Regions from separate parts of the Cupriavidus sp. C3SS-1 genome, predicted to be linked through region 2. Evidence: riboswitches for the same ligand, from Rfam matches in the RefSeq annotation. Region 2 holds a riboswitch; the other holds the start of a gene.
The links. A riboswitch is a leader RNA that binds a small molecule or an ion and turns the genes downstream of it on or off. The one in region 2 is predicted to bind glycine.
Positions count from the first base shown of each region.

Region 1 (15,068 bases), on a different replicon from region 2:
CGCAGCTGGCCTGTGGTGCGGCCGCGCTCGCCTTGCAGGCGCGCGATCGGCAACGCGCTCTCGGCATGGGCGCGTTCGATCAGCGCGTCGCCAAGGGCTTCGATCTGGGTAGCAATCGCTTCGAGAAAGCTCGCGCGTTGCTCGGGCGAGGTGGCGCGAAAGGTATCGAACGCCGCTTCGGCCAGCTCGCAGGCACGCGCCACATCGGCGCTGCGGGAGCCGTGGAAGACCGGTTCCAGGGTCTCGCCGGTCGCCGGGTTGATGGCGTGGAAGGGTTCGTCGGTGCCGCGCACGGCGCTCGCGCCGATCAGCATTTCGCCGGTGATGGTCATGTCTGGATTTCCTGCAAAGGGAAGAGGGGGCGGAGGCCGCGGTCACACAGGCCGATCCGGTCCCGGTGTGACGCCGCGAGGTGTCATCTCGTAAGACATCATATGACATGAGATGGCTGGCCGCAACCCGTGCGGCCAGCCGCCGGCTCAGGCGGCGGCGGAAGCCTTGCGCAGCCGCTCGCGGCTGTTGGTCAGGTGCATGCGCATGGCGGCCTTGGCAGCTTCCGGATCGTGGCGCTCGATGGCGTCGTAGATATTTTCGTGCTCGATATGCACACGCTCCAGGTACTGGGCGCGTTCCTGGCTGTTCACCTGCAGGCGGCTGCGCGGGATCAGCATGGTGCCCAGGTGGCCCATGATGTCCGTGAAATAGCGGTTGCCGGTGGCGCGGGCAATGGACAGGTGGAAGTCGAAATCCGCGCTGACGGCATCGCTGCCCTCGGTGGCGCCGCGCGTCATGGCGTCGAGCGCGCGTCGCATGGCGGCAAGCTGCTCGTCGCTGCGGCGCGTGGCGGCCAGGCCGGCAGCCTCGGCCTCCAGGCTGACGCGGAATTCGAGCATGGCCAGCACGTCCATGGCGGTGCCCATGGTCGCCAGGTCGATGCGAAACGGAGAGGCCGTCTCGGCCGGACGTGCCAGCACGAAGGTGCCGATGCCATGGCGCGTTTCCACGAGCCCGCTGGCCTGCAGGCGCGACAACGCTTCACGTACCACGGTGCGGCTCACGCCGAAGCTCGTCATGACCTCGGATTCGGTCGGCAGCTTGTCGCCGGGCTTGAGCTGCCCCTCGCGGATGCGCTCGGTGAGGCCGCTCACCACTTCCTCGGCCAGCGTACGGCCGCGGCGGCGCTGGGGGGCGGGAGTCGAGATCTGGGCGTCGGACATGGGCGTGGGCAGGCGTAGGGAAATTGCGGCCTTGACCGGGCCGGAATGTGGTCATTATACTCGGTCATAAGTTATACGACGACTGATAACGGACTGCGGCCGAAAGGATCCGTAGTCCGGGATCTGCCGATACAGGGATGCCGCAGCCGACGCCGCTGCGCCACCGAAAGCCAATCAGATTCCGGAGACAGCCCGCATGAACGCATCGCAAGCCGCCATCCACGGCAACCAGGCCGCAACGCCGGTGGTGACTGAACTAACCGTAGTGCCGGTTGCCGGCCACGACAGCATGTTGATGAACCTGTCGGGCGCGCATGGCCCGTACTTCACCCGCAACATCGTGATCCTCAAGGACAGCGCCGGCAACACCGGGGTCGGCGAGGTGCCGGGCGGCGAGGGCATCCGCCAGACGCTCGAGGACGCTCGCCCGCTGGTGGTGGGGCAGGGCATCGGCCAGTATCAGGCGATCCTCAACCAGGTCCGCTCCACGTTCGCCAGCCGCGACGCGGGCGGCCGCGGCTTGCAGACGTTCGACCTGCGCATCACGATCCACGCCGTGACCGCACTCGAAGCCGCACTGCTCGACCTGCTGGGCAAGCATCTGCAGGTGCCGGTGGCCGCGCTGCTGGGCGAAGGCCAGCAACGCGATGCCGTTGAGATGCTGGGCTACCTGTTCTACGTAGGCGACCGCAAGAAGACCTCGCTCGACTACCGCACCGAGCCCGACGCCGGCAACGCATGGTTCCGCGTGCGCAACGAAGTCGCGATGGACGCCAAGGGCGTGGTGCGCCTGGCCGAGGCCGCCTACGAACGCTATGGCTTCAACGACTTCAAGCTCAAGGGCGGCGTGCTCCGCGGCGACGAGGAGATGGAAGCGATCATCGCCCTGCACGAGCGCTTCCCGAAGGCGCGCGTGACGCTCGATCCGAACGGCGGCTGGCTGCTGAAGGACGCCATCCGCCTGTGCCGCGACAAGCACGGCATCCTGGCCTACGCGGAAGACCCGTGCGGCGCCGAAGACGGCTACTCCGGGCGCGAGATCATGGCCGAGTTCCGCGCCGCGACGGGGCTGCCAACCGCCACCAACATGATCGCCACCGACTGGCGCCAGATGGGCCACGCGGTGCGGCTGCAGTCGGTGGACATCCCGCTGGCCGACCCGCACTTCTGGACCATGCAGGGCTCGGTTCGCGTGGCGCAGATGTGTGCCGAGTGGGGTCTGACCTGGGGGTCGCATTCGAACAACCACTTCGATATCTCGCTGGCGATGTTCACCCACGTGGCCGCTGCCGCGCCAGGCCGCATCACCGCGATCGACACGCACTGGATCTGGCAGGACGGCGAGAACCTGACGCGCGACCCGCTCAGGATCGAAGGCGGCATGGTGCAGGTGCCCAAGACGCCGGGGCTTGGCGTGGAGCTCGACATGGACGCGCTGGCTCGTGCCCATGCGCTCTACCAGGAAAAGGGACTGGGGGCGCGCGACGACGCCATCGCCATGCAGTTCCTGATCCCGGGCTGGAAGTTCAACAACAAGGCGCCCTGCATGGTCCGCTGAGAACGCCGCCGTCGCGATCCAATACTGCAGCACCAAACCAATTCCAAAGGAGACAACAATGATCCATCTTTCCACGCTGCTGCGCCGCTGTGCGGGCGCGGGCATGGCTGCAGCGGCCCTGGCCGCCGTGACCGTGGCAAGCGGTGCGGCCATGGCGGCCAGTCCGGCCTGGCCGCAAAAGCCGGTATCGGTGGTGGTGCCATTCCCGGCCGGCGGCTCGACCGACACCATCGCGCGCATGCTTGCTCCGCCGCTCAACGAGAAGCTGGGCCAGCCTTTCGTCATCGATAACCGTCCCGGCGCCACGGGCGCGATCGGTGCCACGTTCGTCAAGCGCGCGCAGGCGGACGGCTACACCATGCTGGTGGCGTCGATCGGCGTGTTCGCGGTGAATCCGTTCCTGCAGAAGAACCTGGGCTACGATCCGGCCAGGGATTTCGACCTGCTTACCGTGGCGGTGCGGGCGCCCAACGTGCTGGTCGCCACGCCGAATTTCCCGGCGAAGAATTTGCAGGAACTGGTCAGCTACATGAAGAAGAACCCGGGCAAGGTCGCCTTCGCGACCTCGGGCGCGGGTTCGTCCGACCACCTGACCGCCGCGCTGTTCTGGCAGAAGAGCGGCACCGAGGGTCTGCACGTTCCGTACAAGGGCGGCGCGCCGGCAATCTCGGACCTGCTGGCCGGACAGGTCGACGTGTCGTTCCAGAACATCAACGCCGTGCTGCAGCATATCCGCACCGGCAAGTTGCGCGCGCTGGCGGTGACGTCGGACAAGCGTGCCGCGGTGCTGCCCAATGTGCCGACCATGGCCGAAGGCGGCGTGAAGGACGTCGAGGTCTATTCGTGGCAGGGTATTGCCGCACCGCGCGGGCTGTCGCCCGAGGTGAAGAGCCGCCTGCATGGCGCGCTGGTCGGCGCGCTCAACGAGCCGAAGATGCGCGAAAAGCTGGCCGAAAGCGGCTTCGAGGTGGTGGCCAATACGCCGGAGCAGTTCGCGCAGTTCGAGAACCAGGAACTCAAGCGCTGGAAGACGGTGATCGAGCAGGGCAAGATCACGATGGACTGAGCTGGGCCAACAACCGCGTGATCGTGCTTGGCGGGGAACTGCAGGGCGCACAGACGTGGCGGCGCCTTGCCATGCCGTTTAATCGCAGTCCCGTTTGGGGGGGATTTTCGGGTCGCATGCGTAACGGTCAAGCAGTTTTGACTGTCGGGAAATCGCTTCACGGTGGTAAAGTGTTGCCCCGTTAATACATTCATCGCATTTCGTCAATGTATTAACAATTGCGTTGGCCGGGGTAGTTCCACGAATCGCGCAATTCTTACGGCACGCAAGCCGGGCACGCATCCGGCGCGGCCGATCTTTCCAGCACAGCAGAGACATCCCGTGAATTCTCCCTCCCTCGACGCATTCCTGGCCGGCGTAGCCCGGCGCGACCCCGGCCAGCCCGAATTCCTGCAGGCCGTGAAAGAAGTCATGATGACGCTTTGGCCGTTTGTCGAGCGTCACCCGCGCTATGCCGACCAGGCGCTGCTCGAGCGCCTGGTCGAACCCGAGCGCGTGATCCAGTTCCGCGTGGCGTGGACCGACGACCAGAACCGCGTGCAGGTCAACCGCGCGTTCCGCGTGCAGCACAGCTCGGCCATCGGCCCGTTCAAGGGCGGCATGCGCTTTCACCCGACGGTGAACCTGTCGGTGCTGAAGTTCCTGGGCTTCGAGCAGACCTTCAAGAACGCGCTGACCACGCTGCCGATGGGCGGCGGCAAGGGCGGTTCCGACTTCGACCCGAAGGGCAAGTCGGACGCCGAGGTGATGCGCTTCTGCCAGGCCCTGGTCACCGAGCTGTTCCGCCACCTGGGTCCGGACACTGACATCCCTGCCGGCGACATCGGCGTGGGTGCGCGCGAAGTCGGCTTCATGGCCGGCATGATGAAGAAGCTGTCGAACCAGTCCGCCTGCGTGTTCACGGGCAAGGGCCTGGCGTACGGCGGCAGCCTGATGCGTCCGGAAGCCACCGGCTACGGCACGGTGTACTTCGCGCAGGAAATGCTTCACCGCCGCGGCATGGGCTTCGACGGCCTGCGCGTGCTGATTTCCGGCTCGGGCAACGTTGCGCAGTACGGCGCTGAAAAGGCTATCGAACTGGGTGCCAAGGTGCTGACGCTGTCGGACTCCGGCGGCGTGCTGCATTACCCGCAGGGCATGACCGCTGGACAGCTTGCCGAAGTCATGGCGTTCAAGAACGAAGAGCGCGGCCGTCTCTCTGACTTTGCCGCGCGCCATGGCCTGACGTTCGAGGCAGGCCGCACGCCGTGGCACGTGCCCGCCGACGTGGCGCTGCCGTGCGCGACGCAGAACGAACTCGATGGCAACGACGCCGAGGCCCTGCTCGGCAATGGCGTCATCTGCGTGGCCGAAGGCGCCAACATGCCTTCCACGCTGGAAGCCGTGGACCGCTTCGTTGACGCGAAGATCCTCTACGCGCCGGGCAAGGCCAGCAACGCCGGTGGCGTGGCCACGTCGGGACTGGAGATGTCGCAGAACGCCATGCGGCTGTCGTGGCACCACGCGGAGGTCGACGAGAAGCTGCACGCGATCATGAAGGATATCCACCAGAACTGCATTCACCATGGCCAGAAGGACGGAGGCTATGTGAACTACGTCGAAGGCGCGAATATCGCGGGCTTTGTGAAGGTTGCGGATGCAATGCTGGCGCAAGGGGTGATTTGATCTTGTCGTTCCTGGAGGGCCGCCAAGCACGACAAGCCAATCATCCCAAAAATCCAATCTCCCTCTGCCGTGGGGGATAACCCCACTCACCAACCCCCGCATCTTCAAGCTATCATCCCGCTCGACAGGCCCTCGCCTGTCAAAAAACAAGCGGCGCCGGATCAACCTCCGGCGTCGTGCGACATCGCAGGAGAGACCGGCTCGCCGCTTGGCGGGTCCGGCGCCGACGGAGCAACCGCCCCGGAAACTCTCAGGCACCGAGGACTGTGGCGTCGCAAGTACAGATCTGGAGAGAGGCGCTTCGCGCCCACCGAAGGGGACGGCATGGTCGTTGGCCATGCCGAAGCTCTCAGGTACCACGGACAGATGGGGCAGGGGACCGGCAACGGTCAAATTCATCCTTGCTTCAGGACAATCTGTCATGTCTCACATGCTCGTCATCGGCGCCGGCATTACCGGCGTCACGACCGCCTATACCCTCGCGAAACAGGGCTATCGCGTCACCGTGCTGGACCGTCACCACTATCCGGCGATGGAAACGTCATTCGCCAATGGCGGCCAGCTTTCCGCCTGCAACGCGGAGGTCTGGAACAATGCCGGCACGCTGCTCAAGGGCTTCAAATGGATGATGCGGCGCGACGCGCCGCTGCTGCTCAATCCGCGTCCGTCGTGGCACAAGTACTCGTGGCTCGGTGAATTCGTCGGCAACCTCCGCAACTACCGCGCGAATACCATCGAGACCACGCGCCTGGCCATCGCCGCGCGCCAGCACCTGTTCGACATGGCGGAGCGCGAGCAGATCGATTTCAATCTGGAGCGCCGCGGCATCCTGCACTTCTATCACGACCGCCCCAGCTTCGAGGCCGCGGGCCGTACCAACCAGATGCTGGTGGAAGGCGGCCTGGAGCGCTACGCCGTCACGCCGGAAGAGATCCGTTCGATCGAGCCGACCCTGCAGGGCCATTACTACGGCGGCTACTACACGCCGTCCGATTCCACCGGCGACATCCACAAGTTCACGCGCGGCCTGGCGCGCGCATGCGAGCGGCTTGGCGTGACGTTCCTGCACGGCGTCGACGTGAAGGCCGTGGACCTGCGCCCGGACGGCGTCACGATGCGCGTGGGCGCATCGGAAGCCGCCATCGCTTCGGGGCAGGATGGCGGCGAACACGAAATCAAGGGAACCGCCGTAGTGGTCTGCGCCGGCGTGGGCAGCCGCCATATCGCCGCGATGCTGGGTGACCGCCTCAACGTCTATCCGGTCAAGGGCTATTCGATCACCGTGCATCTCGATGACGCGCGCAGCGTGAAGAACGCGCCGTATGTGAGCCTGCTCGACGAGAGCGCCAAGATCGTGACCAGCCGGCTGGGCGTGGACCGTTTCCGCGTCGCCGGCACCGCCGAATTCAACGGCGACAACCGCGATATCCGGGCGGACCGCATCGCACCGCTGGTGTCATGGGTGCGGCGCAATTTCGATATCGAGACTTCGCGGGCGGTGCCATGGGCGGGCCTGCGGCCGATGATGCCCGACATGATGCCGCGGGTCGCGCGCGGTCGCGCCACGCGCGTGTTCTACAACACGGGACACGGACATCTGGGCTGGACGCTTTCTGCCGCCACGGCCGCGATGATCAGTCACACCATCGCCGCCAGCCACCCGGTTCACTGACTTCGCTCAGTCCTCCGCCGCCCCGGCCGGCGCCATGCGGCCGGCCGCGCGGTGCGCCACCAGCTTCTTGTAGAACGCCGCGCGGCTGATGCCGATGGCCGCGGCCGCGCGCGGCGCGTTGCCGCGGCTGGCAGCCAGCGCCTGTGTCAGGAATGCGGCCTCGTACTGCGCCATGGCATCGGCGTAGCCCTGCGGCGCCGGCGGCAGCAACGGCGCTGGCGTATCCGTCACCACCGGCTGCGTGGCGGGCGCTTGAGCCGGTGCCGTGACCGCGCGCCGGCCAAGCAGCGGCGCCAGCATCGATGCATCGACCTCGCCGCCGTCGTGCATCATCACCAGCCGTTCCAGCGTGTTGCGCAGTTCGCGGACATTGCCCGGCCAGTCGTGCTCGCCCATCAGCGCGAGCGCGGAGTCGGACAGCACCGGCGCATCGCGTTCGGTGCGCCGGCAGATTTCTTCCAGGATCGCGTAGGCCAGCGGCAGCAGGTCCGCCTGGCGCAGGCGCAGCGGCGGCAGGCAGATCGGCACGACATTGAGGCGGTAGTAGAGATCCGCCCGGAACTTGCCCGCCTCCACCAGCGCGGGCAGGTCGGCCGACGTCGCGGCAATGATGCGCACGTCCGAGCGGATGATGCGGTTCGAGCCGATCGGCTCGATCTCCTTGTCCTGCAGCGCGCGCAGCAGCTTGCCCTGCAGCGAGAGCGGCATGTCGCCGATCTCGTCGAGGAACAGCGTGCCGCCATCGGCCAGCTCGAACTTGCCGACACGTCCCTTGCGCTCCGCGCCGGTATAGGCGCCGGGCGCGGCGCCGAAGAATTCAACTTCCAGCAGCGCGTCCGGAATCGCCGCGACGTTGACGGTGACCAGCGGCCGGTCGGCGCGCAGCGACCCGGCATGAATGGCGTGGGCCAGCAGTTCCTTGCCCGTACCGGTTTCTCCAAGCAGCAAAACCGGCGCATCGACCTGCGCCGCGCGGCGTGCCAGGCGCTTGAGCTCCAGCGTGGCGGGCGAATTGCCGACGAAGCTCGCGAAGGTGTACTTGGCGCGGCGCGTCTGCTCCAGCGTGCGTCGCGTGGCGGCCAGTTCGTCGCGGGCGCGGGTGTAGTGCGACAGCAGCGGCGTCAGGGCCTTGAGTTCGTCGAACAGGGCAAAGCCCACGGCGCCCACGGTATTGCCGTCGTCGTCCTTGATCGGCAGGCGCATCACGATCATCGGCTCGCGCGCGGCCTCCATGATGTCGAGCAGGATCGGCTTGCCGGTGGCCACCACCTCGCGCAGCAGGCTGTTGGGAATGACCCGCTCGCAGTCGAGCCCGATCGCGTCCCGCGGATCGGCAAAGCCGAAACGCGCCGCATAACGCTTGTTGATCCACACCACGCGGCCCTGCACATCGACCACGATCGTACCTTCGCTGAAATTCTCGAACGTGCGGAACAGCGATTCCATCGCGCGGCGCGCCACGGAATCGTAGTTGCCCAGGACGTTGTCTCCGGCTTCGCTGAGTGTTTCCATTTGTTCTTCTCGATTTGGAGACGAAATAGTCTCACAGTGGAGTCTTTTCTCGTCAGTTATTTTTGAGCTATCTCGAAATCAAGACGGGTGAATATCTGATTGTCACGCAAATGATCTAAAAGATGATGTTGATCCACTTTTTGTCCTGGCATGTTCCCTGCGATGTCACCCCGTCCCGGATGCGCGGACCCGTGCCGCGTTGCCTGCCACAGATGTAAGTGACTGGGCGCCTTCGGGTGCCGGGGCCTATATTTCCCCAGACCAAGAACAAACTCGCGGAGACTTCATGTCCTTTGTGATCGTCGTTGCTGCTTTAGCCTTCCTGATGCTTGCCGCCTACCGCGGCTACAGCGTCATCCTGTTTGCCCCGCTGGCGGCGCTAGGCGCCGTGCTGCTGACCGAGCCGTCGGCGGTGGCGCCGGCCTTTACCGGCATCTTCATGGAGAAGATGGTCGGCTTCGTGAAGCTGTACTTCCCCGTGTTCCTGCTCGGCGCCGTGTTCGGCAAGGTAATCGAGCTGTCCGGCTACTCGCGCTCGATCGTCGCGGCCGCCATCCGCTACATCGGCAGCTCGCGCGCGAATGCGGTGATCGTCGCGGTCTGCGCGCTGCTGACCTATGGCGGCGTGTCGCTGTTCGTGGTCGTGTTCGCGGTCTATCCGTTCGCGGCCGAGCTGTACCGGCAGAGCAATATCCCGAAGCGGCTGATGCCGGGCGCGATCGCGCTGGGCGCGTTCTCGTTCACGATGGATTCGCTACCCGGTACGCCGCAGATCCAGAACATCATCCCGACCACTTTCTTCAAGACCACCGCGTGGGCGGCGCCGGTGCTGGGCGTGGCCGGTGCGCTGTTCATCATCGTGGTGGGCCTGAGCTACCTCGAATGGCGCCGCCGCGCCGCGATGGCCAAGGGCGAGGGCTATGGCACGTCGCTGCTGAACGAGCCGGAACCGGTGGAAACGGCACAGTTGCCCAACCCGCTGCTGGCGCTGGCGCCGCTGGTGCTGGTGGGCGTGGCCAATTTCGTGCTGACGCGCATGATCCCGCAGTGGTACGGCGCGACCAGTTCGCTGGAGCTGCCGGGGCTGGCCAAGCCAGTGAGCATCACGACCGCCTCCGTGGTCGCGATCTGGGCCGTGGAAGGCGCGTTGCTGCTGGGCATCCTGCTGGTGGTGGTGACCGCGTTCGGCACCGTGCGCCAGCGCTTTGCCGAAGGCAGCAAGATGGCCGTGGGCGGCGCGCTGCTGGCGGCCATGAACACCGCATCGGAATACGGCTTCGGCGGCGTGATCGCGGCGCTGCCGGGCTTCCTGGTGGTGGGCGACGCGCTGCGCGCGATTCCGAATCCGCTGGTCAACGCGGCGGTGTCGGTGAGTGCGTTGGCCGGCATCACCGGTTCGGCGTCGGGCGGCATGAGCATTGCGTTGGCGGCCATGGGCGACACCTTCATCCAGGGCGCGCAGGCAGCGGGCATTCCGCTGGAGGTGCTGCACCGCGTGGTGTCGATGGCCAGCGGCGGCATGGATACGTTGCCGCACAACGGCGCGGTAATCACGCTGCTGGCCGTGACCGGCCTCACGCACCGCGAGTCCTACCGCGACATCTTCGCCGTCACCATGATCAAGACGCTGGCGGTGTTTTTCGTCATCCTGGTCTACTACACGACCGGACTGGTCTGACCGTTTCCTGTCTCTACCGAATTCGCATTGCCATGACTACCCTGAACGGAAAGACCGCGCTCGTGACCGGTTCCACGAGCGGCATTGGACTGGGCATTGCCCAGGCGCTGGCAGAGGCCGGCGCCAATATCGTGCTCAACGGGTTTGGTGACGTGGATGCCGCGCTCAATGCTATCCGCGCCACGGGCCGCGAGGCGGCGCACCACCCGGCCGACATGCGCAAGCCCGATGAAATCGGCGCGATGATCGCCATGGCCAATGAACGCTTCGGCGGCGTGGACATTCTTGTGAACAACGCCGGCATCCAGCATGTATCGCCGGTCGAAAGCTTCGACGCACAGAAGTGGGACGACATCATCGCCATTAACCTGAGTTCCGGCTTTCACACTACGCGGCATGTGCTGCCCGGCATGCGGGCGCGCAATTGGGGGAGGATCATCAATATTGCTTCGGTGCACGGGCTGGTTGGATCGGCTGGTAAATCCGCCTATGTGGCCGCCAAGCATGGGCTGGTGGGACTGACCAAGGTAACGGCGCTGGAGACGGCCGGCACCGGCGTGACCTGCAATGCCATCTGCCCGGGGTTTGTGCTGACACCGCTGGTGCAGAAGCAGATCGATGATCTCGCTGCGCGGGAAGGGCTTTCGCCTGATGCCGCCCGCATTCGGCTGCTCGGCGAGAAGCAACCCTCGGGGCAGTTCGTTACACCGGAGCAGCTTGGCGGGCTGGCGCTGATGCTGTGTTCGCCGATGGCGGCCGAAGTGCGCGGGGCGACGTGGGTGGCCGATGGGGGTTGGACGGCGCAGTAGGGGTTCCGGCCATTGGCGGATGGGTGCATGCCGGACACCCCGGCACCCATCCGAATTTCAAGCCATCTTCCCAATCGTCTTCCGAAACCGGTTCAACGACATCGCAAACAACACCGTCCCGATCACCAGCAACGCCAGGAACGGCTTCCATACCACATCCAGCCCTGCGCCGCGAAACAGAATCGCCTGCCCGAGCGCCACGAAATGCGTGGTCGGCGCCGCCAGCATGATGTCCTGCACGATCTGCGGCATGCTCTCGCGCGGCGTGTTGCCGCCCGAGAGCATCTGCAGCGGTAGCAACACCAGCACCATCAGCATCCCGAACTGCGGCATGTTGCGCGCCACCGTCGCCAGGAAGATGCCCATTGCCGTGGTGGCGAACAGGTGCAGCGCCACGCCCGCCATGAACAGCGGCAGCGAGCCCTCGATGGGCACATGCAGCGCGCCGCGCACCACGAACACCAGCGACAGCATGGCCGCCGCCATCACCACCATGCCCATCGACCACACCTTGGCCAGCATGATCTCGGTCGGCGTCACCGGCATGACCAGCAAATGCTCGATGGTGCCGTGCTCGCGCTCGCGGATCAGCGCGGCGCCGGTCAGGATGATCGACAGCATCGTGACGTTGTTGATGATCTGCGTGAGCCCGCCGAACCATGACTGCGTCAGGTTCGGGTTGAAGCGCGCGCGCAGTGCAAGGTCCACCGGCGGGGGCGCGGCACCACGGTATCGCTGCACGAACTCGTTCACTTCTTCCGTGAAGATGCGCTGGATGTAGCCACTGCCGCTGAACGCCTGCGTCATGCGCGTGGCGTCCACGTTCAGCTGCACGGCGGGCGAACGGCCGGCCAGCACGTCGCGCTGGAAATTGGGCGGGATGTCCAGCGTGAACGTGTAGTCCCCGGCGTCCATGCCCTTGTCCATCTGCGCGGGCGAGATCAGCAGCGGCGGCGCGAACTGGGGCGGATAGAACGCGGAGACGATGCGCTCGGCCAGCGGCGAGGCGTCTTCATTGACCACCGCGACAGGCGCCATGTGCAGCGTCTCGGGCACGGCGGTGGCACCGGTGTAGACCGACACGCTGAACACATAGATGATCAGCACCAGCATGGTCGGGTCGCGCACCAGGCTCCACAGTTCCTTGATGCCGAGGCGGTAGATGTTGGCCAGGTGCCGCATGGTCAGCGCTCCTGCTTCTTCAGCAACGCCGCGGTGGCGGCGAAGATCACCGGCACCGCCACGAGCATCGGCCAGAACGATGCGAGCAGGTCGTGCAGCCCCAGCGCCTTGTTGAATACGCCGCGGCTGATGGTGAGCATGTGCGTGGCCGGGTAGGCCAGGCCGGCCAGCCGCGCGCTCCCCTCCAGCGACGAAACTGGCACCAGCATGCCGCAGAACTGCACGGCCGGAATCATGGTGCCGATGATGGCGAAGAACATCGCGGCAATCTGGCTGCGCGTGAAGGTCGACGCCAGCATGCCGATGCCGGTCGCGCAGAATGCATAGATCAGCGCGGCCAATGCCAGGGCCGGGAAGCTGCCCTTGACGGGCACGCCGAAGACGGTAACGGCCAGCAAGGCCATGAGCAGGAAATTGAACATGGCCAGCGCCACGTAGGGCAATTGCTTGCCCAGCAGGAATTCCGTGCGCGTGACGGGCGTCACATACAGGTTGGTGATCGAACCGAGTTCCTTTTCCCGTACCACGGCCAGCGCGGTCAGCATGGCCGGCAGCATCAGCAATAGCAGCGGGATCACCGCGGGCACCATCGCGGGCAGGCTCTTCACGTCGGGGTTGTAACGGAAACGCGTTTCGAGCGTGGCAGTGCTCACTGCGTCCTGCCCGTAGCGGTGGCGCATCTGGTCAAGCAGCCAGCCCTGGTGCATGCCCTGCACATAACCCTGCACGGTCTCCGCGCGCGATGGCATCGAGCCATCGATCCATACGCCAACCTGCGCCCGCGCCCCGCGCTGCACGTCGCGCGCGAAGCCGGGCGGAATCTCGACGGCCAGCGCCAGTTCGCCGCTGCGCAGGCGCCGGTCCATGTCGGCGTAATCGGTGATCGGCGCACGCTCGATGAAATAGCGAGAGCCCGACAAGTTCAACGCATAGTCCTGGCTCAGCACGGTCTGGTCATGGTCGAGCACGGCAAAGCGCAAGTCCTCCACGTCCATGCCGATGCCGTAGCCCATCGCGAACAGCAGGACCAGCGAGCCGACCAGGGCCAGCGTGGCGCGCACCGGGTCGCGGCGCAGTTCGAGCGCCTCGCGCCACATGTAGGTGAAGGCGCGCTGCGGGCTGAAACGCTGGCGCTGCGGGACGGGTGCGGGAGCGGTCAGCGGCGCGGCCTCGGCTGGCGCTTCCGCAGGTGCAGGCGCACTCGCGTCGGTCAGGTAGGCGATGAAGGCTTGTTCCAGCGTCGCGGCGTTGCGCCGGCGCACCAGGTCCGCCGGCGTGTCGCTGACCAGCACGCGGCCCGCATGCATCAGCGAGATGCGGTCGCAGCGCTCGGCCTCGTTCATGAAGTGCGTGGAGATGAAGATGGTCACGCGCTCATGGCGCGACAGGCCGATCAGCAGCCGCCAGAAGCTGTCGCGGGCCACGGGGTCCACGCCGGAGGTGGGCTCGTCCAGGATCAGCAGTTCGGGCTGGTGCACCATCGCCACGGCCAGCGACAGGCGCTGGCGGATGCCCAGCGGCAGGTTGGCGGGCAAGGTGTCGAGCACGTTGGCAAGCGCGAAGCGCTCCACCATTTCAGCGACGCGCGCGGGAATTTCCGCGGCGGGCACGGCGAACAGCCGCGCATGCAGTTCCAGGTTCTGTCGCACGGTCAGCTCGCCATACAACGAGAACGCCTGCGACATATAGCCAACGCGTTTGCGGGTGTCGATGTCCTTCGGGTCGATCTCGTGGCCGAACAGCCAAGCCTTGCCCACGCTGGCCGGCAGCAGGCCGGTCAGCATCTTCATCGTGGTGGACTTGCCGCAGCCGTTGGAGCCCAGGAAGCCGAAGATCTCGCCACGGCGGATACGGAAGCTGACCTTGTCGACGGCGACGAAATCGCCGAAGCGCATGGTGAGATCCCTGGCTTCGATGGCGATATCGGCTTCGTCGCCGGCCTCCAGCGGTGTGATGATGACTTCGGTGTGGCCGCGCCGTCGCGATTCGGGCAGCAGGGCAATGAACGCGGCTTCGAGCGATGTGGTGCCGGTGCGCGCGAGCAGTTCGGCGGGCGTGCCGGTATCGAGCACCTTGCCGGCATCCATGGCCACCAGCCAGTCGAAGCGCTGCGCCTCGTCCATGTACGCGGTGGCTACGATCACGCTCATGGCCGCACGCGTGGCGCGGATTCGGGCGATCAGGTCCCAGAATTGCGCACGCGCGAGCGGGTCCACGCCGGTGGTCGGCTCGTCGAGGATCAGCAGGTCCGGGTCGTGGATCAGCGCGCAGCATAGCCCGAGCTTCTGCTTCATGCCGCCGGACAGCTTGCCGGCCGGGCGGCCCAGGAACGGGTGCTGGCCCGTGCTGCGCGTCAGGTCGTCGATGCGGCGACGGCGCTCGGCGTCGTCATGCCCGAACAGGCGGCCGAAGAAATGCAGGTTTTCTTCCACCGAAAGCGTCGGGTACAGGTTCTTGCCGAGCCCTTGCGGCATGTAGGCGATGCGCGGGCATACGGCGTCGCGATGCTTGCCGCTGCGCATGTCGCCGCCGAAGGTTTCCACCTCGCCTTCCTGTACGGCGCGGGCGCCGGACAGCAGCGACAGCAGGCTGGACTTGCCCACGCCGTCGGGGCCGATCAGGCCGATCATGCGGCCCGCCGGAACATCGAGGTCGATGCCGTCCAGCGCTACGGTCGAACCGTACTTCAGGCTGACGCCGGCAATCCGG
Region 1 covers NZ_CP172700.1:1,804,337-1,819,404, reverse strand. The annotation lists gene ACIGJC_RS24420 (aldehyde dehydrogenase (NADP(+))) at 1-332, opposite strand, end outside; gene ACIGJC_RS24415 (FadR/GntR family transcriptional regulator) at 480-1,217, opposite strand; gene gudD (glucarate dehydratase) at 1,414-2,775, shown strand; gene ACIGJC_RS24405 (Bug family tripartite tricarboxylate transporter substrate binding protein) at 2,879-3,841, shown strand; gene gdhA (NADP-specific glutamate dehydrogenase) at 4,163-5,506, shown strand; glycine riboswitch at 5,684-5,783, shown strand; gene ACIGJC_RS24395 (D-amino acid dehydrogenase) at 5,928-7,178, shown strand; gene ACIGJC_RS24390 (sigma-54 interaction domain-containing protein) at 7,185-8,690, opposite strand; gene ACIGJC_RS24385 (GntP family permease) at 8,977-10,368, shown strand; gene ACIGJC_RS24380 (3-hydroxybutyrate dehydrogenase) at 10,401-11,177, shown strand; gene ACIGJC_RS24375 (ABC transporter permease) at 11,235-12,359, opposite strand; gene rbbA (ribosome-associated ATPase/putative transporter RbbA) at 12,362-15,068, opposite strand, start outside.
Region 1: it holds a riboswitch for glycine, as region 2 does, so the genes downstream of both, ACIGJC_RS24395 (D-amino acid dehydrogenase) here and gcvT (glycine cleavage system aminomethyltransferase GcvT) in region 2, are expected to answer to the same signal.

Region 2 (15,068 bases):
CCGGTCGCTTCGCTCGAGATCAAGGACGCCAACGCACCGCGCGTCTTCAAGACCGGCGAGCAGGTCTACAAGGAAGTCTGCGCAGCGTGCCACGCCACGGGCGCCGCGGGCGCGCCGAAGTACAGCAACGCGGGCGACTGGGCCAGCCGCATCGGCCAGGGCTTCGATGGCCTGCTGAGCTCGGTGCTGCACGGCAAGGGTGCCATGCAGCCGCGCGCCGGCACCACGCCGGACGACTACTCCGACTACGAACTGGGCCGCGCCGTGGTCTACATGGCTGACGCCGGTGGCGCCAAGTTCCCCGAGCCTCCGGCCCCTGCCGCCGCTGCTCCGGCCACCGCCGCGGCATCGGATGCCGGTGCCGCACCGGCTGCCGCCGCCGCTCCGGCTCCTGCAGCGGCGCCCGCGCCCGCTGCCGCTGCGCCGGCTCCGGCCGCAGCACCTGCCGCGGCTTCCGCCGAAGTGGGCAAGAAGGTCTATGATCAGGTTTGCGCCGCTTGCCACGCCGCCGGCGTTGCCGGGGCTCCCAAGTTTGGCGACAAGGCCGCCTGGGCGCCGCGCCTGAAGGAAGGCATGGACGCCGTCCACAACTACGCGCTGAAGGGCAAGGGCGTGATGCCGCCGAAGGGCGGCTATGCCGGCCCCGACGCCGATGTGCTCGCCGCCGCCGACTACATGGCCAGCGCCGCCAAGTAACACCGGCCGCACAGACATAAAAAGCCCGCGACTGGATCGCGGGCTTTTTTTCGCCTGTTGGTTGCGCGCCGGGACCGGCGCCTCCGGATCAGACCACGCGGGAATATCGCGGCACGAACCGCACCGGCTGGGCGCCGTCATTGGCTGCCGGCGGGGCAACGGGCGGCCTGGCAGCGTCTTCGCGCAGGTAACGGTCGAACACCATGGCAACGCGGCGCACGAGCAGGCGGCCCAGCATGGTGACCTCGATGCGGCCCGGCTCGCGACGAACCAGGCCGTCGGCGCCGAGCCGGTCGAGATCGGCAAGTTCGGCGGCAAACCTGCCTGCGAAATCGATGCCATGGCGTGCCTCGATCTGCGCGATGTCGAGCACGCCATTGCACATCAGCGCCCCGATGATCTCGCGGCGCAGGTGATCGTCGTCTTCCATCGTGAAGCCCCGCATGACCGGCAGCCGGCCGGCGTCGATTGCGGCGTAGTAATCGTCGAGCGTGCGCGCGCTCTGCACGTAGCGCCCCGCCACGGCACCGATCGCGGAAATGCCGAAGCCGAGCTGGTCATAGCCGGCATGTGTCGAATAGCCCTGGAAATTGCGCTGCAGCCGGCCCTCGCGCTGGGCCACGGCGAGGTCGTCGTCGGGCAGCGCGAAGTGGTCCATGCCGATGTAGACATAGCCGGCGGCAGTCAGGCGTTCGATCGTGGAGACCAGGATATCGAGCTTCTCGCCCGCGCTCGGCAATGCGTTTTCGTCGATGCGCCGCTGTGGCTTGAAGACATGCGGCAGGTGCGCGTAGCTATAGACGGAGAGCCGGTCTGGCCGCAGTGTCAACACCCGCTCCACGGTAGCGTTGAAGCGCGCCGTGGTCTGGTGCGGCAGCCCGTAGATCAGGTCCAGGCTGACCGACCGGAACCCCAGTTTGCGGGAGGCGTCGACCACCGCGCGGGTTTCCTCGAACGGCTGGATGCGGTGGATGGCCTGCTGGACTTCCGGGTCGAAATCCTGCACCCCCAGGCTGACGCGGTTGAAGCCGAGTTCGGCGAGCAACGCCATGCGTTCGTAGTCGACACGGCGCGGATCGATCTCGATCGAGTGCTCGCCGTCGGCCGGCAGGTCGAAATGCTCGTGCAGCGATGCCATCACGCGTCGCATCTCGGCCGGGTTCAGGAAGGTCGGCGTGCCGCCACCCCAGTGCGATTGGAGCACCTGCCTGCGGCCGCCCAGGTGCGCAGCCGTCAGCGCCATTTCCCGGCCAAGGTAGCTCACGTACTTGGCGCTTCGCCCGTGATCGCGCGTGATGACCTTGTTGCAGCCGCAGTAGTAGCAGATGTTCTCGCAGAACGGGATGTGCAGATACAGCGACAATGGCGCCGGCGCGGCGGCGCGGCAGTCCGCCAGCGCGGCGTGGTAGGCCGATTCATCGAGGCCGCCATGGAAGCGGTCGGCCGTCGGGTAGGACGTGTAGCGCGGGCCGTTGCCGTCGATGCGGCCGGCCAGCGCGCGGAAATCGGAGAGGGCGCGGCGATCGATGGCCGCGGATGGCGTGGTGAGCGTGTGCATGGGGGCGGACTGACCGGCGAGTTTGACGACCCATGCTAGTTCCCCGACGCCGGTAAGGAATTGACGCGCGTCAAGCTCGACGGTCGCATGGCACGGCCCGCCCCCCTCGTCGGCGGGGGTATTTCGTCACAGTTCTGTCACACGTGCCGGATACGCTGCGCCCCGCATCTCCGGCAGCCACCGCCCGGACAGCCAGCCATCCCCTTTCCATGCCCTCGATCCTGCCTTGTTTGTCGTACCCATCGCTGCGCGGCGAAACGCCGCCCCCCTCCCCGCGCCGCCGCCAGCTGATGACCGCACTTGGCGGACTGGCCGCCGCGCCGCTGGCCCTGGCCCAGGCGCCGACGCGGCGCACCGTCGTGGTCGGCCATCTGCTCGACCGAAGCGGCGCCCAGGCCGACCTGGCGCGTGACTACCTGGCCGGCGCCAAGGTCATGTTCAACGCGGCCAACGCCGCCGGTGGTCCGGTGCGGATTGCGCATGTCGTGCGCGACGCCGATGCCGATCCGCGCGCGGCGCTCACGCAGGCACTATCGCTTGCCGATGGCGAGCATGCCGAACTGCTGTTCGGCCCCGGCGACCGGCTGTTGCCGGCCCTTGCGGCCTCGCCCGAACTGCACCGGCGCGGCGTGCAGATCGTGGCGCCGCTCTCGGGCCTGGCCCTGAACGCGGACAACGTCTGGTTCACGCGCGCCGACTACCAGGCCGAACTCGACACCGCCGTGAAGCAACTGCGCGACTACGGGCTGACACGGGTGGCGCTGGCGGTCTCGGCGGAGTTCGCCGCCTCCGCTACCGGCAACGGCGCCGCGTGGCTGGGGGCGCTCGAATCCACGATGGGCACCCGCGCGGTGCCGCTGGGCGGCAACGCGGACGCCGCCGCGCGCACCATCGCGGCGCAACGGCCCGGTGCCGTGATCGTGGCGGGTGACACGCTGGCCTATGCGAGCCTGGGCCGGGCCCTGGCCGCTCAAGGCTGGTACGGATTCCTGGTCGGCTTGTCCGCGGTCAGCCCAACTGTGGCGCGCGAAGTGCTCGGCGCGGGCTATCCGGGCGGCATGGTGCTGACGCAGGTTGCGCCCGGACCGCAGGCCGCCACGCTGCGCGTGGTCAAGGAGCACGTGGCCCGCATGAAGCAATACCTTGACGAGCCGCCCTCGCCCGCGACCATTGCCGGCTATATCGGCGCCGCCTGGCTGGTGCGCGCACTGGGTGCGTGGCGCGGCAATGGCGCTGGGGAATTGCGGCGCGCGCTGCAAGCTCGCGTCGATGTGGGCGACTTCACGCTCGATTTCACGCAGGGGCAGCGCGGCTCACGCTACGTGCAGCTTGCTGCTTCAGGCACGCGGTAGGTCCAGGCGCGCGCGCAGGCCGCCGGTTTCACGCCGCGGCGTGCATCGTCCACGGCCTCACGCAGCACTCAACCGGGCGCCGTCTTGCCGCCATTGCCAAGCAAGGCCTTCAGCGCGCCAAGCCGGTCCTTGGGACTCATCGCCGGCATCTCGTCCTTCGGCGGGGGCGCTTCTTCCAGCTTCATCTCGCCGATAAAGCGCGACGGTTCGCAGGAATAGGTCTCCCGCGCGCGCTTGCGCTTCTTGCACCAGCTGATATGCAGGCTGCGCTGGGCGCGCGTGATGCCCACGTACATCAGGCGGCGCTCCTCTTCGATTTTCTCGTCGGCCATGTCCTCGTCTTCGCGGCAGTGGGGCAGGATGCCCTCTTCCACGCCGACCAGGAATACGTGCGGATACTCCAGGCCTTTCGAGGCATGCAGCGTCGAAAGCCGCACTGCGTCGGGGTCTTCCTCGCGCCCCTCCAGCATGCTCATCAGCGCCACGGTCTGCGTCAGTTCAAGCAGGTTCTTGCCTTCACTGCCGAAGCCATCCGCATTGTCGAAGCCGGTGGCTTCGCCCTCGCCCTCCGGCTCGGGCCGCGTGCCCTTGCGCTTGAGCCATTCGAGGAACTCGAGCGTATTGGTCCAGCGCGACTGGGCCTGCCGCTCATCGAACGAGTCATACAGGTAGGCCTCGTAGTGGATGCCTTCCATCATGTCGTCCAGCACCACGCTGGCCGGATCCTTGGTCGCGCGATCGGCCAGGCGCACCATCGATTCGCAGAACACGCGCAGCGGCTCGAGCTGGCGCGGCTGCAGCCTGGCTTCGATGCCCCCCATCATGGCGGCCTCGAACAGCGACACCTTGGCCTGCCCCGCGAACGTGCCCAGCACTTCCAGCGTGGTGTTGCCGATGCCGCGGCGCGGCGTGGTGATGGCGCGGATGAAGGCGGGATCATCGTCGGGGTTGGCGATCAGCCGCAGGTACGCGCAGATGTCCTTGATCTCGGCCTTGTCGAAGAAGCTCTGGCCGCCGGACAGCACATACGGAATGCGCTCGCGCCGCAGGATCTGCTCGAAGAGCCGCGCCTGGTGGTTGCCGCGGTACAGGATGGCGTAGTCGCGGAACTGCGCGCGGCGCTCGAACTTGTGGGCGGACAGGCGGAACACGACGGACTCGGCCTCGTGCTCCTCGTCGTTCATCGGATGGATGGCGATCGGGTCGCCCATGCCGTGCTCGCTCCACAGCTTCTTGTCGAACAGCTTCGGGTTGTTGGCGATGACCGCGTTGGCCGCCTCCAGGATGCGCACCGTGGAGCGGTAGTTCTGCTCCAGCTTGACGACCTTGAGGTCAGGGAAATCGGTCTGCAACAGGCGCAGGTTGTCCAGCGTGGCGCCGCGCCACCCGTAGATGGCCTGGTCGTCGTCGCCCACCGCCGTGAACGCCGGCGCGCGCAGGTGCGAGCCACCCGCGAGCAGCTTGAGCAGCTGGTACTGGCACGCGTTGGTGTCCTGGTATTCGTCGACCAGGAAATAGCGCAGGCGGTTCTGCCACTTGAGCTGCACCGTTTCATTGCGCGCGAAGAGTTCGGCGGGCAGGCGGATCAGGTCGTCGAAATCCACGGCCTGGTAAGCATGCAGGGTGGCCACGTAGTTGCGATAGACCAGCGCCGCCTGGTGTTCGTCGGCGTTGGCGGCCTGCGCGATGGCGGCTTCCGGGTCGACCATGCCGTTCTTCCACAGCGAGATGGTGCCCTGCACGCTGCGGATCAGCTTCTTGTCGGTGGTGCCGAGCTGCTCCTGGATCAGGCCGAAGCAATCGTCCGAATCCATGATCGAGAACTGCGGCTTCAGGCCCACATGCTCGGCTTCCAGGCGCAGGATCTGCACGCCTAGCGAGTGGAACGTGCACACCGTGAGCTGCTTGAGCGGCAGGCGCTTGCCCTCGCGCGAGGTCTTGCCCTCCATCAGCTTGCCGATGCGCTCCTGCATCTCCTTGGCCGCCTTGTTCGTAAACGTGACGGCGGCGATATGGCGCGGCTCGAAGCCCTTGTCTTCGATCAGGTGCGCGATCTTCTGCGTGATCACGCGGGTCTTGCCCGAACCCGCGCCGGCAAGGACGAGGCAGGGCCCGTCCAGGTAGCGGACGGCTTCGGATTGGGCAGCGTTCAGGCCGTGGGTCATGCGTGGGATGTCTGGCGTGGAAGGTGCGTCGGAGGGCGGCGGAGGCGCCTGGTACGCAACATGCCGCAGCATGCCGGCGGCCGGCGCGAAGCCGGCCATGTTAACACGCCCGGCAGGGCCGTTCTGTCAGCGGAAATCGCTATTTTCTTGCTGCGGATATTACTGAAGTAACACTTGGTAAGAGCCAAAACCTGCGGCATATCGCGGCTTCTAATCGGTATGGCGGGGTGGATTCCGATCTGCCCCGGGCCCATTGAAGTCACTTCCGGAGCCAATCATGAGAACTCTACGAGCCCTTGGCAAGGCGACACTGGTAGGCGTTGCGGTCGCTGCCCTGGCGGGCGGCTGTTCCGATATGACGCCCAAGCAACGCAATACCGCAATCGGCGCCGCGGCCGGTGGCGTCGGCGGTGCCGTGCTCACCAACGGTAGTGCGGTCGGTACGCTCGGCGGCGCCGCGCTTGGCGGCGTGGTCGGTAACGTCGTGACGGACGATAATCACCACCACCGCTGATCGGCGCTGAGGCAATCGCTTACGGCAATAACGGGCGGGCCTGCCGCGTTGACAAAGGCAGGACCCTCCCGTACATTGCGCGCATCCGACCGGGAGAGCGCGCACCCGTTGCGCCGCCGAAGGGGTATCACCCGAAAACTCTCAGGCACCATGGACCGTTCGGATCGGCATGCAACATGCACACGATGCATGCCGCACTCTGGAGAGCGGCACCCGCCAGCCATGGCGAGCGTGCCCACCGAAGGGGCGCGCGAGGATCGGACCTGCTAGGCGGGGCGACCTCGTAATCTCTCAGGTATCGAGGACAGAGGGGTCATCCGCGGCAGCGGATTGCGACGCTATTCGAGCGAAGCAAGCGCTGCGGCGGATGACCCTTTTTCGTTTTCGAAACCGAGATTGCCCCCGAGGATTCCCATGACGCTCCAGGCCACGCCCCTCAACGCTATCCACCGCGCCCTCGGCGCCCGCATGGTCGATTTCGGCGGCTGGGACATGCCGGTCAACTATGGCTCCCAGATCGAGGAACACCACGCCGTGCGCACCGACGCGGGCATGTTCGACGTGTCGCATATGTGCGTCGTCGACCTCGCCGGTCCGAACACCCGCACCTTCCTGCGCGGCCTGCTGGCCAACAACGTCGACAAGCTGCAGACGCCCGGCAAGGCGCTGTACTCCTGCATGCTCGACGAGAAAGGTGGCGTGATCGATGACCTGATCGTCTATTTCTTCGCCGAGGACCGCTTCCGCCTGGTGGTCAACGCCAGTACCGCGCTGGGCGATATCGAATGGATCCGCGCGCGCAATGACGCCACCGGCAGCGGCGTGACGATCACCCCGCGCCGTGACGACGTAGCGCCAGCCGGCACGCTGCCGCTCGCCATCGTCGCCGTGCAGGGCCCGAACGCCCGCACCAAGGTATGGAGCGCCTTCCCGTCCACCCAGCCATCCGACGCCCTCAAGCCCTTCAACGCCATCGTGGTCCAGGATCCTGCCATCGGCGAGATCATGGTCGCGCGCACCGGCTACACCGGTGAGGACGGCTTCGAACTCGTGGTGCCGGCCGAGAACGTTGCCGCGGTGTGGGAGAAGCTCGACGCCGCAGGCGTGCGCCCCGCCGGTCTCGGCGCACGCGACACGCTGCGCCTGGAAGCCGGCATGAACCTGTACGGCCAGGACATGGATATCAATACCTCGCCGCTGGACGCGGGCCTGGCCTGGACCGTGGACCTGCTGAGCGAGCGCGATTTCACCGGCAAGGCGGCGCTCGCCGCCGCCGGCCAGCGCCAGCAGTTCGCCGGCCTGATCCTGCGCGACAAAGGCGGCGTGCTGCGCGCGCACCAGAAGGTCCTCACCGCTGCCGGTGATGGCGAAATCACCAGCGGCACCTTCAGCCCGTCCCTGTCGCAGTCGATCGCTTTCGCGCGCCTGCCGATGGGCGTGGCGGTGGGCGACACCGTGCAGGTGGAGATCCGCGACCGCAAACTCGCGGCGACTGTGGTTAAACTGCCGTTTGTGCGTAATGGCAAGGCACTCGTGAGCTGAGGCGGTAACGCCCCGGCCCACCTCAACGGTCGCCCATCGCGCCTGGCCCATCGACCGATGGCAGGCGCCTGAACCAAGAACAAATCTGAATCCGGAGAACCCTCATGAATTTCCCCGCTGACCTGAAATACACCGAGTCGCACGAGTGGGTGCGCGTCGAAGCCGACGGTACCCTGACCATCGGCATCACCGACCACGCGCAGGACGCGCTGGGCGATATCGTCTTCCTGGAACTGCCCGAAGTGGGCAAGTCGGTCGGCGCCGGCGACGCGCTCGCCGTGGTGGAATCGGTGAAGGCCGCTTCCGACATCTACGCCCCGGTGGCCGGCGAAATCATCGCCGTCAACGAGGCCGCCACGGCCGCGCCGGAAAGCGTGAACGCCAACGCCTTCGACGCGTGGCTGTTCAAGATCAAGCCGGCCAACAGCGACGACGTCAACGGCCTGATGTCGGCCGACGCCTACAAGGCCAGCGTCGGCGCCTGACGCCAGCCAGCCGGCCCCGCGCGGGCCGGCCACTGTATTGATGCGCGGCGGCATGGCTGACCACCTGCCACCGCGCCCCCAACGAGGTTCTTGCCATGAACGCCCCGCTTCCCATGACCGCCGCCCAAGGTAACCGGCCCACGCTGGCCGCACTGGAGGCGCGCGACGCCTTCGCCTCCCGCCATATCGGCCCCGATACGCCCGAACAGCAGCACATGCTCAAGGTGCTCGGCTACGACAGCCGCGCCGCGCTGATCGACGCCGTGATTCCCGAAGCCATCCGCCGCCGCGACGGCATGCCGATGGGCGAATTCACCGAGCCGCTGGCCGAGGAAGCCGCGCTGGCGAAGCTGCGCAAGCTGGCAGGCAAGAACAAGGTCCTGAAGAGCTTTATCGGCCAGGGCTACTACAACACGCTGACCCCGGCCGTGGTCCTGCGCAATATCTTCGAGAACCCGGCCTGGTACACCGCGTATACGCCCTACCAGCCCGAGATCTCGCAAGGCCGCCTGGAAGCCATGCTGAACTTCCAGCAGATGGTCACGGACCTGACCGGCCTGGACATCGCCAACGCGTCGATGCTGGACGAAGGCACCGCCGCGGCCGAAGCCATGACGCTGCTGCAGCGCGTGAACAAGCACGCGTCGAACACCTTCTACGTGGCCGACGACGTCCTGCCGCAGACGCTGGAAGTGGTACGCACGCGCGCCAAGCCGCTGGGCATCGAAGTAAAGGTCGGCCCGGCTGCCGACGCGGCTTCGGCCCACGCGTTCGGCGTGCTGCTGCAGTACCCGGGCGTCAACGGTGACGTGACCGACTACCGCGCCATTGCTGACGCCGTGCACGCCGCGGGCGGCCTGGTGGTGGCTGCCGCCGACCTGCTGGCGCTGACGCTGATTGCCGCGCCTGGCGAATGGGGCGCCGACGTGGCCGTGGGCAACTCGCAGCGCTTTGGCGTGCCGCTCGGCTTCGGCGGCCCGCACGCCGGCTACATGGCGGTGAAGGACGCGTTCAAGCGCTCGATGCCGGGCCGCCTGGTCGGCGTGACCATCGACGCGCAGGGCAACAAGGCCTACCGCCTGGCCCTGCAGACGCGCGAGCAGCATATCCGCCGCGAGAAGGCGACCTCCAATATCTGCACCGCGCAGGTGCTGCTGGCCGTGATGGCGTCGATGTACGCCGTGTACCACGGCCCGCAAGGCCTCAAGCGCATCGCGCAGCGCGTGCATCGCCTGACGGCCACGCTGGCCGCCGGCCTGCAGACGCTCGGCTTCACGCGCACCAACGCGACGTTCTTCGACACGCTGACGTTCGAAACCGGCTTCAACACTGAGGCGATCCACGCCGCCGCGACCGCGCGCGGCATCAACCTGCGCCATGCCGGCGCGACGCGCATCGGCGTGTCGCTCGACGAGACCGCCACGCGCGACGACGTCGTGGCGCTGTGGGAGATCTTCTCGTTCGGCAAGCCGCTGCCGGCATCGCTGACGTTCGACGCGATCGAAGCCGCGGCCGACGACGCTTTCCCGGCCGGCCTTGCGCGCACCAGCGAATACCTGACACACCCGGTGTTCAACACGCACCACGCCGAGCATGAGATGCTGCGCTACCTGCGCATGCTGGCCGACAAGGACCTGGCGCTGGACCGCACCATGATCCCGCTGGGCTCGTGCACGATGAAGCTGAACGCCACCAGCGAGATGATTCCGGTGACCTGGCCCGAATTCAGCCAGATCCACCCGTTCGCGCCGCTGGACCAGACGGTCGGCTACCGCGAGATGATCGACCAGCTCGAGGCCATGCTGTGCGCGGCCACCGGCTACGCCGCCGTGAGCCTGCAGCCGAACGCCGGCTCGCAAGGCGAATACGCGGGCCTGCTGATCATCCACGCCTACCACGCCAGCCGCGGCGAAAGCCATCGCGACATCTGCCTGATCCCGTCGTCGGCGCATGGCACCAACCCGGCGTCGGCGCAGATGGCCGGCATGAAGGTGGTGGTAGTGGCCTGTGACGAGAACGGCAACGTCGACCTGGAGGACCTGGCGAAGAAGGCCGAGCAGCACAGCAAGAACCTGGCGGCCATCATGATCACCTACCCGTCCACGCACGGCGTGTTCGAGCAGGGCGTGCAGCAGATCTGCGAGATCGTGCACCAGCACGGCGGCCAGGTCTATGTCGACGGCGCCAACATGAACGCGATGGTCGGCACCGCCGCGCCGGGCCAGTTCGGCGGCGACGTTTCGCACCTGAACCTGCACAAGACCTTCTGCATCCCGCACGGCGGCGGCGGCCCCGGCGTGGGCCCCGTGGCGGTCGGCGCGCACCTGGCCGACTTCCTGCCGAACCAGGACAGCGTGGGCTATCGCCGCGACGACAACGGCATCGGCGGCGTATCGGCCGCGCCGTTCGGCTCGGCCAGCATCCTGCCGATCTCGTGGATGTACATCGCCATGATGGGCTCGGCCGGCCTCACCGCCGCCACCGAGAACGCCATCCTGACCGCCAACTACGTCGCCAAGCGGCTGTCGCCGTACTACCCGGTGCTGTACACGGGCCAGCACGACCTGGTGGCGCACGAATGCATCCTGGACCTGCGCCCGCTGCAGAAGGACACCGGCATCAGCAACGAAGACGTGGCCAAGCGCCTGATGGACTACGGCTTCCACGCCCCGACCATGAGCTTCCCGGTGCCGGGCACGCTGATGATCGAGCCGACCGAGAGCGAGGCCCTGCACGAGCTGGACCGCTTTATCGACGCGATGATCGCCATCCGCCAGGAAATCGGCCGCGTCGCCGACGGCACCTTCGACCGCGACGACAACCCGCTCAAGCACGCCCCGCACACCGCGGCGGTGGTCACGGCCAACGAGTGGACGCACCAGTACACGCGCGAAGAGGCGGCCTATCCGGTGGCATCGCTGCGCACGCAGAAGTACTGGCCGCCCGTCGGCCGCGCCGACAACGTCTACGGCGACCGCAACTTGTTCTGCAGCTGCGTGCCGATGAGCGAGTACGCCGAGGACTGAGCCGTGGATTGAGGCCGTCCAGCGCCTGGCGCCCGGTTCCGGTCGGCCGGCAGGCGCGCTATGCTGAACTTGGAGGCGCCGCGCGTCGGGGCGCCATCAGCACAGCGGAGGCTTCATGTGGAATCTCAGTGCGCCCTGGTGGGAGTTCGTACTGCGCGGGTTGATCGTGTATGGCTCGGTGCTGGCTTTGCTGCGGATGTCCGGCAAGCGCCAGATCGGCCAGCTCACGCCATTCGACCTGGTGTTGCTGCTGGTGCTGTCCAACGCCGTGCAGAACGCCATGAACGCCGGGGACAACTCGGTGACCGCCGGGCTGATCCTGGCCGTCACGCTTGTGGGCGCCAATGCCGGGCTCGCCTATCTGACCTGGCGCAGCCGCAAGCTTGAGAACCTCGTGGAAGGCCGGCCGCAGTTCCTGATCCATGACGGCAAACTGCTGCAAGACGTGATGCGCAACCAGCGCATCAGCGTGGACGACCTCAACAAGGTGTTGCGCCACGCCGGCAGCACCAGCATGGCCGACGTGCATTTCGCCATCCTGGAAACGGACGGCACGGTTTCGGTCAAGCTGCGCCAGCAGCCGGCCGACGGCGCGCCGCCCAGGACGGCGGCGTCGGTCTGGAGCCAGGTCGGCAAGGACGACGACGTTTGAACCCGTCGTTTGATCCCCGTCGTTTGATCCCATAACGGCCGCTTGCCATGCGCAGGCGGCAAGTGACTTCAGGAGTGCTCTGTGGCAGTCAGCGTCTTCGATCTGTTCAAGGTGGGTATCGGCCCGTCGAGTTCGCACACCGTGGGCCCGATGCGCGCCGCCCTGATGTTCGCGCAGGGCCTGGAGCGTGACGGCGTGCTGCCGCAGGTCGCCAGCGTGCGCGTGGAGCTGTATGGCTCGCTCGGCGCGACCGGCAAGGGCCACGGCACCGACAAGGGCGTGATGCTGGGCCTGATGGGCGAGGCGCCCGATACCATCGATCCCGACACCATCGACAGCCGGCTCAAAGCGCTGCGCGCGAGCCGCACGCTGTCGCTGCTGGGCCGCCACCCAATCCCGTTCGTCGAGAAGGAACACATCGCGTTCTACCGCCGCGAGGCCATGGCCGAGCACCCGAACGGCATGAAATTCCACGCCCTGGACGCGCAGGGCGAGTCGCTGCGCGAGGCACGTTACCTGTCGGTGGGCGGCGGCTTCGTCGTTACCGCAGGCGCGCCCAATACACAGGTGCTCAACGCTGCGCAGCAGCTGCCGCATCCGTTCCGCAGCGGCAAGGACATGCTCGAAATGGCGAGCAATAGCGGCAAGAGCATCGCGCGCCTGATGATGGAGAACGAACTTACCTGGCGCAGCGAGGAAGACGTCACCGCCGGGCTGCTTCATATCTGGGACGTGATGCAGGCCTGCGTCGCACGCGGCTGCCGCACCGACGGCGAGCTGCCCGGCCCGTTCAAGGTCCGCCGCCGTGCGCCGGAGCTGTTCCGCAGCCTGACCGAGCGCGCCGAACGCACGCTGTCCGACCCGCTCTCCGTGATGGACTGGGTCAACCTCTACGCCATGGCCGTCAACGAGGAAAACGCCGCTGGCGGCCGCGTGGTGACGGCGCCGACCAACGGCGCGGCCGGCATCATCCCGGCCGTGCTGCATTACTACGACCGCTTCGTTCCCGGCGCCAACGCGCAGGGCGTGGTGGATTTCCTGCTCACCGCCGGCGCGATCGGCCTGCTCTACAAGCTCAACGCGTCGATCTCGGGCGCCGAAGTCGGCTGCCAGGGCGAAGTCGGCGTGGCCTGCTCGATGGCGGCCGGCGCGCTCGCGGCGGTGCTGGGCGGCACGCCCGAGCAGGTCGAGAACGCCGCCGAGATCGGCATGGAGCACAACCTGGGCCTCACATGCGATCCGGTCGGCGGGCTGGTGCAGATCCCGTGCATCGAGCGCAATGCCATGGCCTCCGTCAAGGCGGTGAACGCCGCGCGCATGGCCTTGCGGGGGGACGGCACGCACTACGTATCGCTCGACTCGGTGATCAAGACCATGCGCGAAACCGGCGCCGACATGAAGACCAAATACAAGGAAACGGCGCGCGGCGGACTAGCGGTGAATATCGTGGAATGCTGAGGCCGCCGCGGCGTATCATGGCGCCAGTCTCCCCATGGCGCCACCGCAGGCGCCTGCCAGAACCAGAGCAAAAAGCGAGGCGGCCATGCAAACCTTCTTCCAGTTGTTCGACGAAACCTCGTCGACCTTCACCTACCTGCTGATCGACGCCGCCACGCGCGACGCCGTGCTGATCGATCCGGTCGACCACCAGCTCGACCGCGACATGGCAGTGCTGCGCGAGGCCGGCGCCAGCCTGGCATGGGTGGTTGAAACGCATGCCCATGCCGACCACATCACCTCGGCCGGCCACGTCGCCATGCAGACCGGTGCGCATACCGCCGCGCCATCCGGATGCGACATCCGTTCCGCGCAGAAGCAGCTGATCGACGGCGATACCCTCGCCTTCGGCACGCAAATGCTGCGCGCCATCCACACGCCGGGCCATACCGCCGGCAGCATGAGCTACCTGTGGGAAGAGCCCACGCCGAACGGCCCGGTGCGCCGCGTCTTCACCGGCGACGCGCTGCTGATCGATGGCTGCGGGCGCACCGATTTCCAGTCGGGCGATGCCGGCACGCTGTACGACAGCCTGACGCGCAAGCTGTTCGCGCTGCCCGACGACACGCTGGTCTACCCCGCGCATGACTACAAGGGCCGCACCTCGTCGACGATCGCGCAGGAGCGCGCGAACAACAGCCGCGTGGCCGGACGCACGCGCGACGAGTTCATCGAGATGATGCGCAACCTTAACCTGCCGCGTCCCAAGCTGATCGACGTGGCGGTGCCGGCCAACAAGCGGCTCGGGCTGCGCGATGGCGAAAGCGTGCCCCACGGCGCCTGACGCATGAACCGGTCTGCGCGGCCCGCCAAAAACTCTGAATTGACTTCTCGTCACCCGCTGCAATACTGAGTTCTCCACCGCTATCGGCGCCCGGCGCGCTGCGGTGCGGTGCGGTGCGGCACATGTAGCGCGCCGGCCGACTCACAGGGGATTTCGCCATGAAGCCTGACAAGAATGCACGTCGTGGATGGGGAGTGCTGGCGGCGATGCTGTCTGCGCTGGCCATAGCACCGGTCCAGGCGCAGCAAAAGCCGATGGCGTATCCCGCCAAGGGACAGAGCCAGCAGCAGCAATCCAGCGACGATGGCGCTTGTTACAGCTGGGCCAAGCAGCAGACCGGCGTCGACCCGGCGCAGGCCGCTGCCGCGCCACCGCCGGCTCAGGCGCAAAGTGGCCAGCGCGTGCGCGGTGCTGCGGCAGGCGCCGCAGTGGGAGCGATCGCCGGCGATGCCGGCAAGGGTGCGGCGGTTGGCACGGTGGCGGGCGGCGTCGCCCATCGGCAATCGCGCCGGCAGGCGAATGCCGCCAACGAGCAGGCGGCAGCCAATACCGGCCAGGCTATGTCGAGCTACTACCAGGCCTGGGGCGCGTGCATGCAAGGGCGCGGCTACTCAGTGAAATAGGCGCCTCGGGCGGCGTCAGGCCGCCCAGCGTTCGCAGGCCTGGCGCACGGTTTCGCGCTGGCTGCGGGCGTCGGCGTCGACCTGGCGCAGCCATTCGGCGTCTCCGTCGCGGCGCTCGGCCAGCGCACGGATATTGGCCAGCGCCTGCAGCGAACCCAAGGCCTCGGCATGGGG
Region 2 covers NZ_CP172699.1:3,259,394-3,274,461, forward strand. The annotation lists gene ACIGJC_RS15285 (c-type cytochrome) at 1-696, shown strand, start outside; gene hemN (oxygen-independent coproporphyrinogen III oxidase) at 785-2,254, opposite strand; gene ACIGJC_RS15295 (ABC transporter substrate-binding protein) at 2,464-3,606, shown strand; gene ACIGJC_RS15300 (UvrD-helicase domain-containing protein) at 3,675-5,771, opposite strand; gene ACIGJC_RS15305 (glycine zipper 2TM domain-containing protein) at 6,049-6,285, shown strand; glycine riboswitch at 6,366-6,453, shown strand; glycine riboswitch at 6,475-6,603, shown strand; gene gcvT (glycine cleavage system aminomethyltransferase GcvT) at 6,700-7,827, shown strand; gene gcvH (glycine cleavage system protein GcvH) at 7,932-8,312, shown strand; gene gcvP (aminomethyl-transferring glycine dehydrogenase) at 8,408-11,338, shown strand; gene ACIGJC_RS15325 (DUF421 domain-containing protein) at 11,454-11,990, shown strand; gene ACIGJC_RS15330 (L-serine ammonia-lyase) at 12,072-13,448, shown strand; gene ACIGJC_RS15335 (MBL fold metallo-hydrolase) at 13,534-14,271, shown strand; gene ACIGJC_RS15340 (hypothetical protein) at 14,430-14,894, shown strand; gene ACIGJC_RS15345 (YbdK family carboxylate-amine ligase) at 14,910-15,068, opposite strand, start outside.